Regions from separate parts of the Bacillus sp. H1a genome, predicted to be linked through region 1. Evidence: predicted binding sites of a transcription regulator. Region 1 holds the regulator's gene; the other holds the start of a gene.

Region 1 (7,006 bases):
GGTATAGTGTTATTCTTGTTGCTGTATGGGGGAAATTAGGAAACTGGTTAAATCTTGGTGGTAACCAATGGATTTATTATGATTCCTCATACATCCGTTACAATGGGACGGAAATTTCTACTGTAGCTGGTAAAAGGGTTATTTCTAGAGTGGACCAATTTACGTTTCTATGAATCCCCATCATGGTAGAATAAAGATGTTGTAGGTACAGTTGATGCAGGATTAGGGTTTACAATTATTGATAAAGTATTGGTGAATGGTTCACCGCAATATAAAGTGAAAAACTCTAAATGTAGTATCTTCTATATTACAGCTAGTTCAACATATGTAGAGGTACCATAAAATAAAAAAGCCGATTCCAATTAAAGATTCGGCTTTTTTTATTGTTAAGATGTTTAGAATTTACTTTTAGACAATGCTTTTAATATAGGATTTATGATTTTACTTATTAATCGAAATCCGTTAAATATAGATCTTATAACCTTCATATTATCGTCCCCTTAAACTAAATAAATCATATCAACTTCATACCAAGGGTGTAAACATTGTATTTTCATAAATTCAAATGAAAAAGAAGCTTCTTTTTCAAAGTGAATGATGGTGTTATAATTAAATATAAACTGAATAATCAGATAAAAATTTATCAATAAATAGTAATTGTTATGATATGCGTTTTGATAGGGTGATTTGTTATAATATTTAGATAATACTCTTAGAAAAGGGGGATTTAAATGGAAACAAAAATTTCTACTACTAGCAAGGGGTATGAGCTATTAGAAGAATGGTATCACGAAATGCTTGCTCAGCATATAGAGAAGGCAAGTATTTTAAAAATTGAAGCAGATAATATATTTAATAAGGTTAAAGAAAATGCAGATTCTTTTATTTATTACTCCCTGTTAAGATTTAGGTATCAAATGTTAAAGGGGAATTTTGAAAAAGGGCTAGAAGGGTTAGAATACATAAAAGGTATGCCAGATGGTTTACTAAAATATTACTATCACTTCTTTAAATTTATTTATGCAACAGAAGTTGGAAACTACAATAGTGCAGAAAAACATCTTGAATCTGCAAGTGATTTATTAGATATGATGTCCGATGAAAAAGAAAAAGCAGAGTACAATTATCGTGTTGCGCTATATAAATATTATATTTCACAACCTACTTTAGCTATTAATTATGCTACAAAGGCTCTCGATTATTTTTCAAGCCATGAAGGCTATGAGACTAAAAAGGGAGCGTGTGAAAATACATTAGGTATGGCTTGTATTACTTTAGAACAATTTGAATTAGCAGAGGAATATCTAATTTCTGCTCTAAATATGTTTCAAAAACTTGATGAACAATCGCTAGTTTTAAAAGTTCGTAGTAATTTAGGCGTACTGTATGCCGAACAAAACTTATCAGATTCAGCTATACGTCATTTAGAAGAAGTATATAAAGCGTGTCAACATACAAAATTGCATTATCAAAGAAGGGTAATATTCCTATTGGCTCGGGAACATATTAAATTAAAACAGCATAATGATGCAACTTTTTATATTAAAGAGGGCTTGAAGGATTGTAATCAAGAATATAGTTATCACTTAAATATTTTGGAGTGTATAAATAATAATGAATCTATAGAGAAGTTGGAAGAAATTGTAAATGGATCGCTTTCGTATTTTAAAGAACAAGAATTGTGGAAAGACATTCAAATTTATACCGAACTATTAGCAGGTAAATGGTATAATGTGGGTGCAAAGGATAAGGCGTGTGAGTATTATCACTCAAGCCATGAAGCGAGAACTTTATTAAAAGAAAAGGGGCGTTTAAAATGAAAAAGATTAAAATTACATTAATGGGTTTAATCGGTATTGCAGTATTATCGTTTGGTTTAAATAGTCCTAGTATTGAAAAAAGTGCAGCACCTACACTGAAACAAGAGAATATTATTTCATATTCAGAACATGGTACAGGAATCTAATAAATAAAAAAATTACCCCCATCAGTTATTAAAGAAATAAATAATCAATAAGCAGTAAAGTAGATAAAATAAACAAGGCAGGATGATGACAACATCTTGCCTTGTTCAATTGTGAAAAATTATTGAACTGTAACGAATTTTTTTAGAGGATATTTTAAATAGGAAAGAACAGATGAAAAAATAAAACAAGCCTAACCTATTTATGTTTGTTTTATTTTGTGGGGGGCACCCACAAACCCACCCACAATTCACCCACAAAAATAAAAAAAGTGATGAATCACTAGGAAACATCACTTTTATAAAACCTTGATAAATCAGTGTTTCTGGTTCAATTTAAAACTTGATGAATTCAGAGGATATATTTAGAACGCAAGTTCACCAATGGGAACGCGATCAATATATGTCTCTATACTAAGAGAGAAAAAAGCCCTGATACTACGGTATCAGGGCTTTTTCGTCATTTATTTACAGTAAATTGTAGCGAATGCTTCCAAAAGGGCTTGATACTCTTATTGGAGATCGTGGAGTGAGGCTTTCAGGTGGTGAACGCCAACGACTTGTACTAGCGCGTGCAATTTTAAGGAAACCGTCCATTTTAATATTAGATGAAGCTACTAGTGCGTTAGATACTGAAAATGAAGTGAAAATTCAATCAGCATAAGAAAGATTGAAAGGAACGATGACTATTATTGTTATTGCGCATCGTTTATGTACGATACATAATGCAGATCAAGTTATTGTTTTAGGAAAAGGTGAAATTGTTCAAAAAGGTGAATTTAATCAATTGGCTAAAGAGAGAAAAGGTGTGTTTCGAAATTTATTGGGCTCACAAATGGAAGTTGGTTCTTAGAGGAGAAAAAGTGAATGAAGTCTTGTATTAATGTAATTAAAATTGAATGAAAGCCCGAATAATGGCCTGTTACAACAGGGTCTTATTCGGGCTTTCATTTGTGCATTTTCTAAATTTAGGGGATAAATATAGTTCAGTACCTTGCAATGAACAGTACTAAGTGGTATATTATGGATAAATCAAGTACCGTGTATTAAACAGTACTAAAATAAGGAAGGAGGATTGTCCTTGAACGTTCAGTTTAAAAAAGGTGTGTTAGAACTGTGTGTATTGGCTCTTGTAAAACGTAAAGATTGTTATGGCTATGAACTAGTTCAACAAATCTCTAATAAGTTTTTAATATCAGAAGGATCAGTATATCCGTTATTGCGTCGTTTAACGAAAGAGGGATATTTTCAAACATATTTAAAAGAATCTACGGAAGGGCCGCCCCGTAAATATTATGAACTAACTGAGCAAGGTGAGACGCAACTTCATTTATTAGTAACAGAGTGGCGTGATTTTGCGAAAGGCGTACAAGAAATTATTGAAGGGGTGAATTGGGATGAATAAAGAACAGTTCCTTCGGGAATTATCGAATCAGCTTAGAAAGTTACCGGAAGAAGAGAGGAAAGACATTTTATTCGATTATGAAGAGCACTTTCAGTTTGGGGTAGAAGAGGGGAAAACTGAATCGGAAATAATAAAAGGACTTGGTTCTCCGAAAGTGATTGCAAAAGAATTATTAGCGATGTATCGCTTTGATGAAATGAAAAAAGATCCATCGACTTCAAATGTGACAAGAGCTGTCATGGCGGCGATTGGACTTAGTTTGTTTAATTTTATTATTGTGTTAGGCCCATTAATTGCAATTATTGCTACTATATTTTCTCTTTGGGTTGCGGGGATTTCTAGTGTAGTGACACCATTTTTTGTTATTCTAAAAGTGTTTATGGGCACTTTTTTATGGATTGATTTATTCGTTAGTATCACGTTTGTTGGAGTTGGTTTGTTGTTATGTATTGTAGCTTTTTATAGTACGAAGTGGTTTAAAAGATTATGCGTACGATATGTAATATGGAACTTCAAAATGATAAAAGGGGAGTAAATGATGAAAAAACTATTATTAGTAGCTATCGCTTGTATCATTATTGGAGTAATAGGGATTTCACAAACATATGAAAAAGCAGTACAAACTGCAGAAAAAGGAAATAAAGAAGACGTAATTAAAAATGAAACGCTAAAAAATGTAGAAGTTAAGTTAGATGCAGGAGATATTGTTGTCCAAAAATCTCCTGATTCCTCTTTTTATGTAAAGCAATCAGGAGATTTACGTAAACAGAAGATTCGTATAGCTGAGGATGGTGACACATTAAAGATTCAAGGAGAAATAGAGAAAGGTGTTTCATTTGATTTCTCATTTTTTACTTTCAATTTTCAAACGCCTATATTGACTATATTTATACCTGAACGTTCTTATCAAGAGATAAAAGTAAATTCATCCGCTGGGCAAATAGAAATAAGTGATGTGAAAAGTGACTACGTAAGTGCTGGGACACTTGGTGGAGATGTGGATCTGGGACATATAACTGCTAAGAGTGTAGATGGATCTTCAAAAGCTGGTAGCGTGAATGTAAAGAAAGTGATTGGGAAAGTAACAGCAAAAACAGCTAGTGGTGATGTGGATGTTATTGATCATGATTCTAAATATGATCTAGAGGCAAGCTCAACTGCTGGTGATGTAGATATTACTTTATTGGAAAAACCGAAAGACGCAGTTATAACCGGGCGAAGCACTGCTGGAGACGTGACAATTTTTAATGAGGAAAATAAAAATATAACAATTGGTAATGGAAGTACAAAGATTAGTGGGAAAACTTCTGCCGGAGATGTTACGATTGAAGCTCGTAAATAAGGAATAGAATGTACGGAAATCTATCAAAATACAAAAAGAAGATAATTACTTATATAAATAAGGTAATTATCTTCTTTTTATTATTTTTAATGTAAATCGCGATATACGCCAATTACTTTTCCGATAACTGACACTTGTTTTAAAATGATAGGTTCTAATGAAGAGTTTTCCGGTTGAAGACGGAAATGGTCTTTTTCTTTATAGAAACGTTTAACAGTTGCTTCATTGTCTTCGGTTAAGGCAACTACAATTTCACCATTGTATGCAGACTGTTGTTGGCGAACAACGACTAAATCACCATCAAAAATACCAGCTTCAATCATACTGTCCCCAGAAATACGTAACATAAACACTTGGTCTGCTCCAGCAACAATGCTAGCTGGAAGTGGGAAGTGTTCTTCTACACTTTCAACTGCTGTAATTGGTAAACCAGCAGTAACTTTTCCGACGATTGGAACTTGAATAACAGATTGTGTTTCAGTGTCCGTTCGGTCTTCACCTAAAATTTCAATTGCTCGTGGTTTTGTTGGATCGCGTCGAATATATCCCTTTTCTTCTAATCGTGATAAATGTCCGTGCACTGTAGAACTAGAAGCAAGGCCGACTGCTTGACCGATTTCACGTACGGAAGGTGGATACCCTTTTTCTTGTACTTTTAGCTTAATAAAGTCGAGAATGTCTTGCTGGCGTTTCGTTAACTTTTCCATGTTTTCTAACACCTCGTTTTCTTTCATTTTTCTTATTAATAAGTATAACATGTGAAAAAACATTCTACAAACATAAGTTCGAACGGAAGGCGAATTTATGATACACTAGAGGGAAAATATAGTGAGAAAGAGGGGTTCAAAATGAATGCAATTATTTATGCACGTGTGAGCACAACAAAAGAAGCGCAGGAAACATCATTATTGCGTCAAAAAGATGAATTATTGCATTTAGCTGAGCGCTATCAAATGAATGTTATAAAAGTAATTGAAGAGCAGGCTAGTGGTTATACAATTGAACGTGATGGCATATTAGAAGTGCTAGATACAATTCGAGATGAACAAGTTGATGTGCTTCTTATACAAGATGAAACGCGCCTTGGTAGAGGGAATGCGAAGATTGCATTAATGCATTGTTTACATAAAGAGGGAATAAAAGTTTATACGCACACGCATAATGGTGAATTACAGCTTTCGGATTCTGATTCTATGGTGTTAGATATAATTGGGATTGTTGAGGAGTATCAAAGAAAAATCCACAATTTGAAAATTAAACGTGGCATGCAAAGAGCGGTGGAGAAAGGATTTCGTCCAGAGAATAATTTGAAAAATCGTCATTTAAGTGTAGGACGCGAGAAAAAAGAAGTACCTATTGAGGAAATTGTACGTTTGCGTAGGAATGAATTAACTTTCGAAGAGATTGCAGCAACACTTCGTGGTTTCGGTCATAATGTTTCAAAAGCAACTGTGCATCGAAGATATGTCGAATATACAAAGCAATCGCTTGATAAAGAAGACTAACTATTGTATGATAATAATCAGTTTTGAGTAGAAGGGGGATTCGAGATGCTAAGTCACGAACTCATTGAACGCATTAACTTCTTAGCGAAAAAAGCAAAAGCTGAAGGCTTAACTGAAGAAGAACAACGTGAGCGCCAATCGCTACGTGAACAATATTTAAAAGGATTTCGTCAAAATATGTTAAACGAATTAAAAGGAATTAAAGTCGTTAACGAAGAAGGCACTGATGTTACACCGGCGAAATTAAAAGCTTTAAAAAAGCAAGATAATGCAAAATTAAATTAAAAGATGGGCGTAGCCCATCTTTTTTTGATATTAATAGACAGATTCGCTATTTAATAACTTTCCAGTTATGATTTGTTGTTGCTTCTATCGTTTTATGCTTCAATATATAGTTAGCGATAAGTTCAGACATATCTATTGGTATGTCTTTTATAATGGGCTTATTTTGATACATAAGGAAGTTTCCGCCACCACCTGCACGATAATTATTCATAACGACATCGTATTCTTGCTTCATGTTGATTGGAAGTCCATCATATTCTAAAAAAGTAACTCTTTCGCCAAATGGTTTTGAAATGTTTAATACGTATGAAATTCCTTCCCACATATCGTAATTATAGTGCTGCGGTTTCGGTTCTAAGTATGCATGGTTTACAATGATATTTCCGTCTACATTTAGTGCGAAATAAGTGGCGGAGAGCTCAAGAGCTTCTTTTATATCTGCTCCAGTCACTCGAATAACTTTTAATGTATTTGGATAAATATAATTAGAAACGATGTTACGCATT
Region 2 (7,006 bases), on a different contig from region 1:
GTTTCAACGCTTTCCTTACAAGGATGGATAGAGATGCTGTATATGGTGATATGTGGGACGTTAGTTGGGTATATAGTGTTTAATAAAGGAGTAGAAGAGCTAGGTGCAAGTAAAGCTAGTATGTATTTAAATATAACTCCCATTGTGGCTACTGGCATATCAGTTATATTATATGGAGCAATTGTTACGTGGCAGCAAATAGTTGGAATGATAATTGTACTAATCGGAGTCTATATAGCAACGATGCAATCCAATAAAGATAAAAAACTACTTTCGCATAATCACTGCGATTCTAAATAGGGGGAAATAGTGTAAAGGTGTACAAAAAATTGAATTCTATAATTCTTAATAGGGGTATTCTATGAATTAGGGATAAAACCCCCATTTCCGGAAAAACTACAAATGAAAGTATGATTTTGCCTAGAAGAGGTGAACGGAAATGAAATGGATACTGATTGCAGTGCAAGCTTTCGTTATGGTGTTTTGTTTAGTTTATGAAACGAGTGTGAGGGCGGAAGGGCCAGTACCAGAAGTAAAAGAAAAAGAACCTCAAGTTACAATTTTATTAGAGCGTATGTATGTTGATGGAGAAGTAAGTGAGGAAATATTTACGGAAAAAGTAGTGAATTTGGAGCAGTTTTTGCAGCAATATAAAGAGTGGCAACTTGTTGATCGTGATGATGTACAAATCGTATTACAAAAGAAAATTGATGATATTTCACCTTTATTGAAAACAAGTGGTTATTTTGGTGTTTCAGAGGAAGGAATATTACAAATTTTTAAAGGTGTACCGAAAAGTGATAACGCGATTCACTCATTTTTTCAAATTGATATGAAAAAGCTTGAAAGTTATGAGCGTGCGAAATTAAAACGTGGCATTCGTATAAAATCAAAAGAAGGTTTTGTGAAGACCATTGAAAAAATGAAGCAGTATGCAGTGAAAAAGTAAGAAAAGCAGCTCTGGTGCGAGCTGCTTTTCTTATTTATTTTTATCTAAAATTTGTTTAGCGATTTCATCAATTAGCATATCTTTTCCGATTGGATTAAATGCTTTCGTATTGAAGACTTCATTCGATACTTCGTATACGTGATTATTTTTCACTGCTTTATTATCTTTCCAAACTGCACTGTTTTTATAGTCTTCATACACTTTATCAGCTTCGCCGCCGAAGTTTACAATGAACATTTGATCAGGCTGGAATGCAACGAGGCCTTCTAGTGATACTTGTGCCATCGTTTGTTTTAAGTCTGTACCTTTTGTTGCTGGAAGTTTTAAGTCGTTAAAGATGATGTCACCATATCCGAAGCTACCGTATACACGGAAGTTTTGTGGTGTTACTGCAACGAACATAAAGTTTTCGTCTTTTGTTTTTTCTTTAATTTTTTTAGATAAAGAGTCTGCTTTTTTATCGTAGTCTGTAATCCATTTATCAGCTTTCTTTTCTTCGTCAAATAGTTTACCTACTTCTTTAAACTTACCGCGCCAGTCTTCTAGATTTGTTTCTAGAACAACTGTCGGTGCCACCTTTTCTAGTTGATCATAAATTTTCAATTGACGATTGTTTAAAATAATTAAGTCTGGTTTTAAAGCAGTAACAGCTTCTAAATCAACTTTAGGTGCCCAATACCAGCCAACAGCTTTTACTCCGTCTAGCTTTTCTGTTAAATGATTTTGGATTTTATCTTTATATGTATTTGCTGTACCAACAGGTTTATGTCCAAGAAGTAACAATTCTTCTGTTGATCCAGATAAGTCAACAATCCTTTTTGGATTTACTGGAATTGTCGCTTCTCCTTTAGCGTGTTTGACAACTTTTGTTTTCGGTTGTTCTTTCGCTTTAGACTCATCTTTTTGAGAAGAGCAGCCAACGATAGAAAGGACAACTAACATGATAGTAAATAAAATAAATAGCCTTTTTTTCATCCTAATGTAACCCCTTTAATTAATATTGATAATCATTATCGACTATTGTATAGTAATGTTCTTTCTGTATTTATGTCAATAGAAAAAAACGGAAATTTTAAACAGAGAACATTTGTTGGGGTATCCTCGCTTTTCTATTGTTAAATATGTTAAAATGGAATACATGATTTGAGAGGGAGAGATCGTATTTTGTTTGAATATGTTACAGGTTACGTGGAGTATGTAGGACCGGAATATGTCGTAATTGATCATAATGGAATTGGTTATCAAATTTTCACACCAAATCCATATGTCTTTCAAAGAAGTAAGCAAGAAATTCGTGTCTATACATATCATTATGTGAGAGAAGATATTATGGCACTTTACGGATTTAAAACACGTGAAGAGCGTTTATTATTTACAAAATTGTTAGGTGTATCAGGCATTGGACCGAAAGGTGCTCTTGCAATTTTAGCTTCTGGTCAAACAGGACAGGTCGTTCAAGCAATTGAACATGAAGATGAGAAGTTTTTAGTGAAATTCCCAGGTGTCGGAAAGAAAACAGCGCGCCAAATGATTTTAGATTTAAAAGGGAAATTAGCAGATGTTGTACCAGATGCGTTTGTTGATTTGTTCTCAGATGTCGAAAGTTTTGATGAGAAAAAAGGTTCATCAGTTGAACTTGATGAAGCGCTGGAAGCACTGCGTGCACTTGGTTATGCAGAACGAGAAGTTTCTCGCGTTGTACCAGAACTATTAAAAGAATCACTAACAACGGATCAATATATTAAAAAGGCACTTAGTCTTTTACTAAATGGTAAGAGGTGAGTATAATGGACGAACGTCTCCTTTCAGGGGAATCTGTATATGAAGATGCAGATTTAGAGTATTCATTACGGCCACAGACGCTCCGTCAGTATATTGGCCAAGATAAAGCGAAACATAATTTAGAAGTTTTTATTGAAGCGGCGAAAATGCGTGAAGAAACGTTAGATCACGTACTTTTATATGGACCACCTGGACTTGGTAAAACGACGCTTGCGAATATTATTGCCAATGAAATGGGTGTTAACATTCGAACAACGTCAGGTCCCGCAATTGAAAGACCAGGAGATTTAGCGGCTGTATTAACAGCACTGCAGCCTGGGGATGTATTATTTATTGATGAAATTCATCGTTTGCATAGATCTATTGAAGAAGTGTTATACCCAGCGATGGAAGACTTTTGCCTTGATATCGTTATTGGGAAAGGACCGTCAGCTCGATCTGTACGTCTAGACTTACCCCCATTTACGCTAGTTGGGGCAACGACGCGTGCAGGTGCATTATCAGCACCACTTCGTGACCGTTTCGGTGTACTTTCACGATTAGAGTATTATACAGTAGATCAGCTTTCTGCGATTGTAGAACGTACAGCAGAAGTATTCGAAGTGGAGATTGATTCGTTGGCAGCACTAGAAATTGCAAGACGTGCCCGTGGTACACCTCGTATTGCGAATCGTCTATTACGACGTGTACGTGACTTCGCGCAAGTTCGCAGTGACGGAACGATTGCGATGGAAATTACACAAATGGCGTTAGAGCTATTACAAGTAGATAAATTAGGACTTGATCATATTGACCATAAATTACTGCTTGGTATTATTGAAAAGTTCCGCGGTGGTCCAGTTGGATTAGAAACAGTTTCGGCAACGATTGGAGAAGAATCTCATACGATTGAAGATGTGTATGAGCCGTATTTATTACAAATTGGCTTTTTACAACGAACTCCAAGAGGCCGAATCGTAACTCCACTCGCATATGAACATTTTGGGATGGAGATGCCAAAGGTATGACGGAGATGCCAAAGCTGCTTATTACAGCTGGTATTTTACTCATTGTTGTTGGTCTAGCTTGGAAGTTTATTGGAAGGCTTCCAGGCGATATTTTTGTGAAAAAAGGAAACGTTACCTTTTATTTTCCTATCATTACATGTATTGTGTTAAGTATTGTATTATCTTTTGTTATGTATATAATAAATCGATTTAAATAAGAAATAGGTGGATATAGTTATGGATATTAATCTGTTTGATTTTCATTTACCAGAAGAGCTTATTGCACAAATCCCGCTTGAAGAGCGTGAAACATCAAGATTGATGGTGTTAGACCGTGAAACAGGGGATATTGAGCATAAACATTTTACGGACATTCTTTCTTACTTACATGAGGGGGATTGCTTAGTTTTAAATGAAACGAAAGTTATGCCTGCTCGCTTGCACGGTGTGAAAGAAGATACAGGTGCACATATCGAAGTGCTTCTTTTAAAACAAGAGGAAGGCGATAAGTGGGAAACACTTGTCAAGCCAGCGAAGCGTGTAAAAGAAGGTACTGTAATCTCTTTTGGTGAAGGAAAGTTAAAAGCAACTTGTACAGGAACTGCAGATCAAGGTGGGCGTCAACTTGAGTTTTCATATGACGGCATCTTTTATGAAATTTTAGACGAACTTGGAGAAATGCCACTTCCTCCGTATATTAAAGAGACGTTGGAAGATCGCGATCGTTATCAAACGGTATATGCGAAGGAAATTGGTTCAGCAGCAGCACCGACAGCTGGACTTCACTTTACAGAAGAGTTACTCGAGAAATTGAAGCAAAAAGGCGTTCAATTAGCATTTATTACGCTCCATGTAGGACTTGGAACATTTAGACCAGTTTCTGCAGATACTATTGAAGAGCATCATATGCATGCAGAGTATTACCATATGTCTGAAGAGACAGCTGCGTTATTAAACCGTGTGAAAGAGAATGGTGGACGTATTATTACAGTAGGTACGACATCAACTCGTACATTAGAAACGATTGCGACAGATCATGATGGTAAGCTTTGTGCAGCTTCTGGATGGACAGATATATTTATGTACCCAGGATATGAATTTAAAGCAATTGATGGTTTAATTACAAACTTCCATTTGCCGAAATCAACATTAATTATGCTTGTAAGTGCATTCGCAAATAGAGATAATGTACTTCATGCATATAATGAAGCAGTAAAAGAAAAATATCGTTTCTTTAGCTTTGGTGATGCGATGTTCGTTGCATCTCACGCTAAAATGAGAAACAAATAAAAGGAGTAAATTATGACAGCAATTCGTTATGAATTTATTAAAACTTGTAAACAAACGGGTGCGCGTTTAGGACGTGTGCATACGCCACACGGTTCATTTGATACACCGACATTTATGCCAGTTGGTACACTTGCAACAGTTAAAACGATGTCACCAGAAGAATTAAAAGCAATGGATTCTGGTATTATTTTAAGTAATACGTATCATTTATGGCTACGCCCAGGCCACGAGATTGTTCGTGAAGCAGGCGGTTTGCATAAATTTATGAACTGGGACCGTGCAATCTTAACGGATTCAGGTGGTTTCCAAGTATTCAGTTTAAGTGACTTCCGCCGTATTGAAGAGGAAGGCGTTCATTTCCGTAATCACTTAAATGGAGATAAATTATTCTTATCACCAGAAAAAGCGATGGAAATTCAAAATGCATTAGGTTCAGATATCATGATGGCATTTGACGAGTGTCCACCGTTCCCAGCTACTTTTGAATATATGAAAAAGTCTGTAGAGCGTACAAGCCGTTGGGCAGAGCGTTGTCTAAAGGCACATGAGCGTCCACAAGACCAAGGTTTATTCGGTATTGTACAGGGCGGAGAGTTTGAAGAGCTTCGTCGTCAAAGTGCGAAAGATCTTGTTTCAATGGACTTCCCTGGTTACGCTGTAGGTGGTTTATCTGTTGGAGAGCCAAAAGATATTATGAACCGTGTACTTGAATTTACAACACCACTTCTTCCAGATAATAAGCCACGTTACTTAATGGGAGTAGGTTCTCCTGATTCATTAATTGATGGTGCGATTCGTGGTATTGATATGTTTGACTGCGTACTTCCAACTCGTATTGCCCGAAATGGTACATGTATGACAAGTGAAGGTCGCTTAGTTGTGAAAAACGCGAAATTTGCTAGAGATTTCGGTCCGCTTGATCCTAACTGTGATTGCTACACATGTAAAAATTACTCTCGTGCGTACATTCGTCACTTAATGAAATGTGATGAAACGTTCGGAATTCGTTTAACGTCTTATCACAACCTTCATTTTCTGTTAAACTTAATGGAGCAGGTGAGACAAGCTATTCGTGAAGACCGTCTTGGCGATTTCCGCGAAGAGTTCTTTGAACAGTATGGCTTTAATAAACCGAATGCTAAAAACTTCTAATACATAATTTAAAAGGAGGAACAAAAGATGAATCCAGGTATGATGAATATCGTTATGATCGTTGCGATGTTTGCGATTTTCTATTTCTTATTAATTCGCCCGCAACAAAAACGTCAAAAAGCAGTTGCTCAAATGCAAAGCGAGTTAGCAAAAGGTGATGCTATCGTAACAATCGGTGGTTTACACGGTACAATCGAATCAGTAGATGAAACTAAAATTGTTGTTAAATCTGGTGGTTCACACTTAACTTTCGATCGCAATGCGATTCGTGAAGTTGTGAAAAACTAATGATGAAGGCCCTGCATGAAATGTGCAGGGCCTTTTTTAATTATTTTGTTTTGACATATTTACACCGAAAATACCTCCGAGTGTACTCGCACCCATTAATGCCAATTGGTAGAGTAACTGTGAGTTCGATAAAGTTTGAGAGAAGCCTAAATAGTTAACGAGAAAGACGAGAAGAGTGAATGTGAGTCCTGTTGTGAGGCCGACTAACCATCCTTTTCCTTTTGCCTTTTTACCAGCTACAAATCCGGATATGAGAGTAGATAGAAGAGCTAGTATAAAAATGGTAACCGCTAATGTCTCTTCGCCAATATTAGTGAATTTTAATAAAAGAGCCATAATCATACTTGTAATAGATGCGAGGATTAATAGGGTGATAATACCAAAGCCAATTGCACTTGATAATTTTTTCGTTCCATCCATTATGCATTCCCCCTTTTTAATACAAGCATATTTTCATTTTGTTTAAGTTAGACTAGTTTCTTTTTTGTGGGGGAACCTATAAGTAAAAAAGGAGATGTAGAAATGGAATGGGTATCAATAATTGGACGAACAATGCTGT

The links. The regulator LexA, encoded in region 1, represses DNA repair genes until DNA is damaged. The targets are predictions, from matches to a motif close to CGAACATATGTTCG.
Region 2: the regulator LexA is predicted to act here: its motif matches at 2,030-2,043, upstream of ruvA (Holliday junction DNA helicase RuvA).

What each region holds. Positions count from the first base shown of each region.
Region 1 covers NZ_AYMH01000018.1:6,119-13,124, forward strand. Annotated here, with positions in the region: partial or broken gene U860_RS36800 (N-acetylmuramoyl-L-alanine amidase) at 24-342, shown strand; gene U860_RS0107400 (tetratricopeptide repeat protein) at 732-1,820, shown strand; gene U860_RS32945 (Phr family secreted Rap phosphatase inhibitor) at 1,817-1,966, shown strand; partial or broken gene U860_RS32950 (ATP-binding cassette domain-containing protein) at 2,448-2,816, shown strand; gene U860_RS0107420 (PadR family transcriptional regulator) at 3,045-3,368, shown strand; gene U860_RS0107425 (DUF1700 domain-containing protein) at 3,361-3,903, shown strand; gene U860_RS0107430 (DUF4097 family beta strand repeat-containing protein) at 3,904-4,710, shown strand; gene lexA (transcriptional repressor LexA) at 4,797-5,417, opposite strand; gene U860_RS0107440 (recombinase family protein) at 5,559-6,215, shown strand; gene U860_RS0107445 (DUF896 domain-containing protein) at 6,261-6,500, shown strand; gene U860_RS0107450 (bifunctional metallophosphatase/5'-nucleotidase) at 6,547-7,006, opposite strand, start outside.
Region 2 covers NZ_AYMH01000083.1:3,376-10,381, forward strand. Annotated here, with positions in the region: gene U860_RS0128840 (DMT family transporter) at 1-300, shown strand, start outside; gene U860_RS0128845 (BofC C-terminal domain-containing protein) at 440-949, shown strand; gene U860_RS0128850 (iron-hydroxamate ABC transporter substrate-binding protein) at 980-1,924, opposite strand; gene ruvA (Holliday junction DNA helicase RuvA) at 2,114-2,731, shown strand; gene ruvB (Holliday junction branch migration DNA helicase RuvB) at 2,737-3,738, shown strand; gene U860_RS0128865 (DUF2905 domain-containing protein) at 3,735-3,935, shown strand; gene queA (tRNA preQ1(34) S-adenosylmethionine ribosyltransferase-isomerase QueA) at 3,955-5,007, shown strand; gene tgt (tRNA guanosine(34) transglycosylase Tgt) at 5,020-6,159, shown strand; gene yajC (preprotein translocase subunit YajC) at 6,187-6,447, shown strand; gene U860_RS0128885 (TIGR04086 family membrane protein) at 6,484-6,867, opposite strand; gene U860_RS0128890 (DUF421 domain-containing protein) at 6,970-7,006, shown strand, end outside.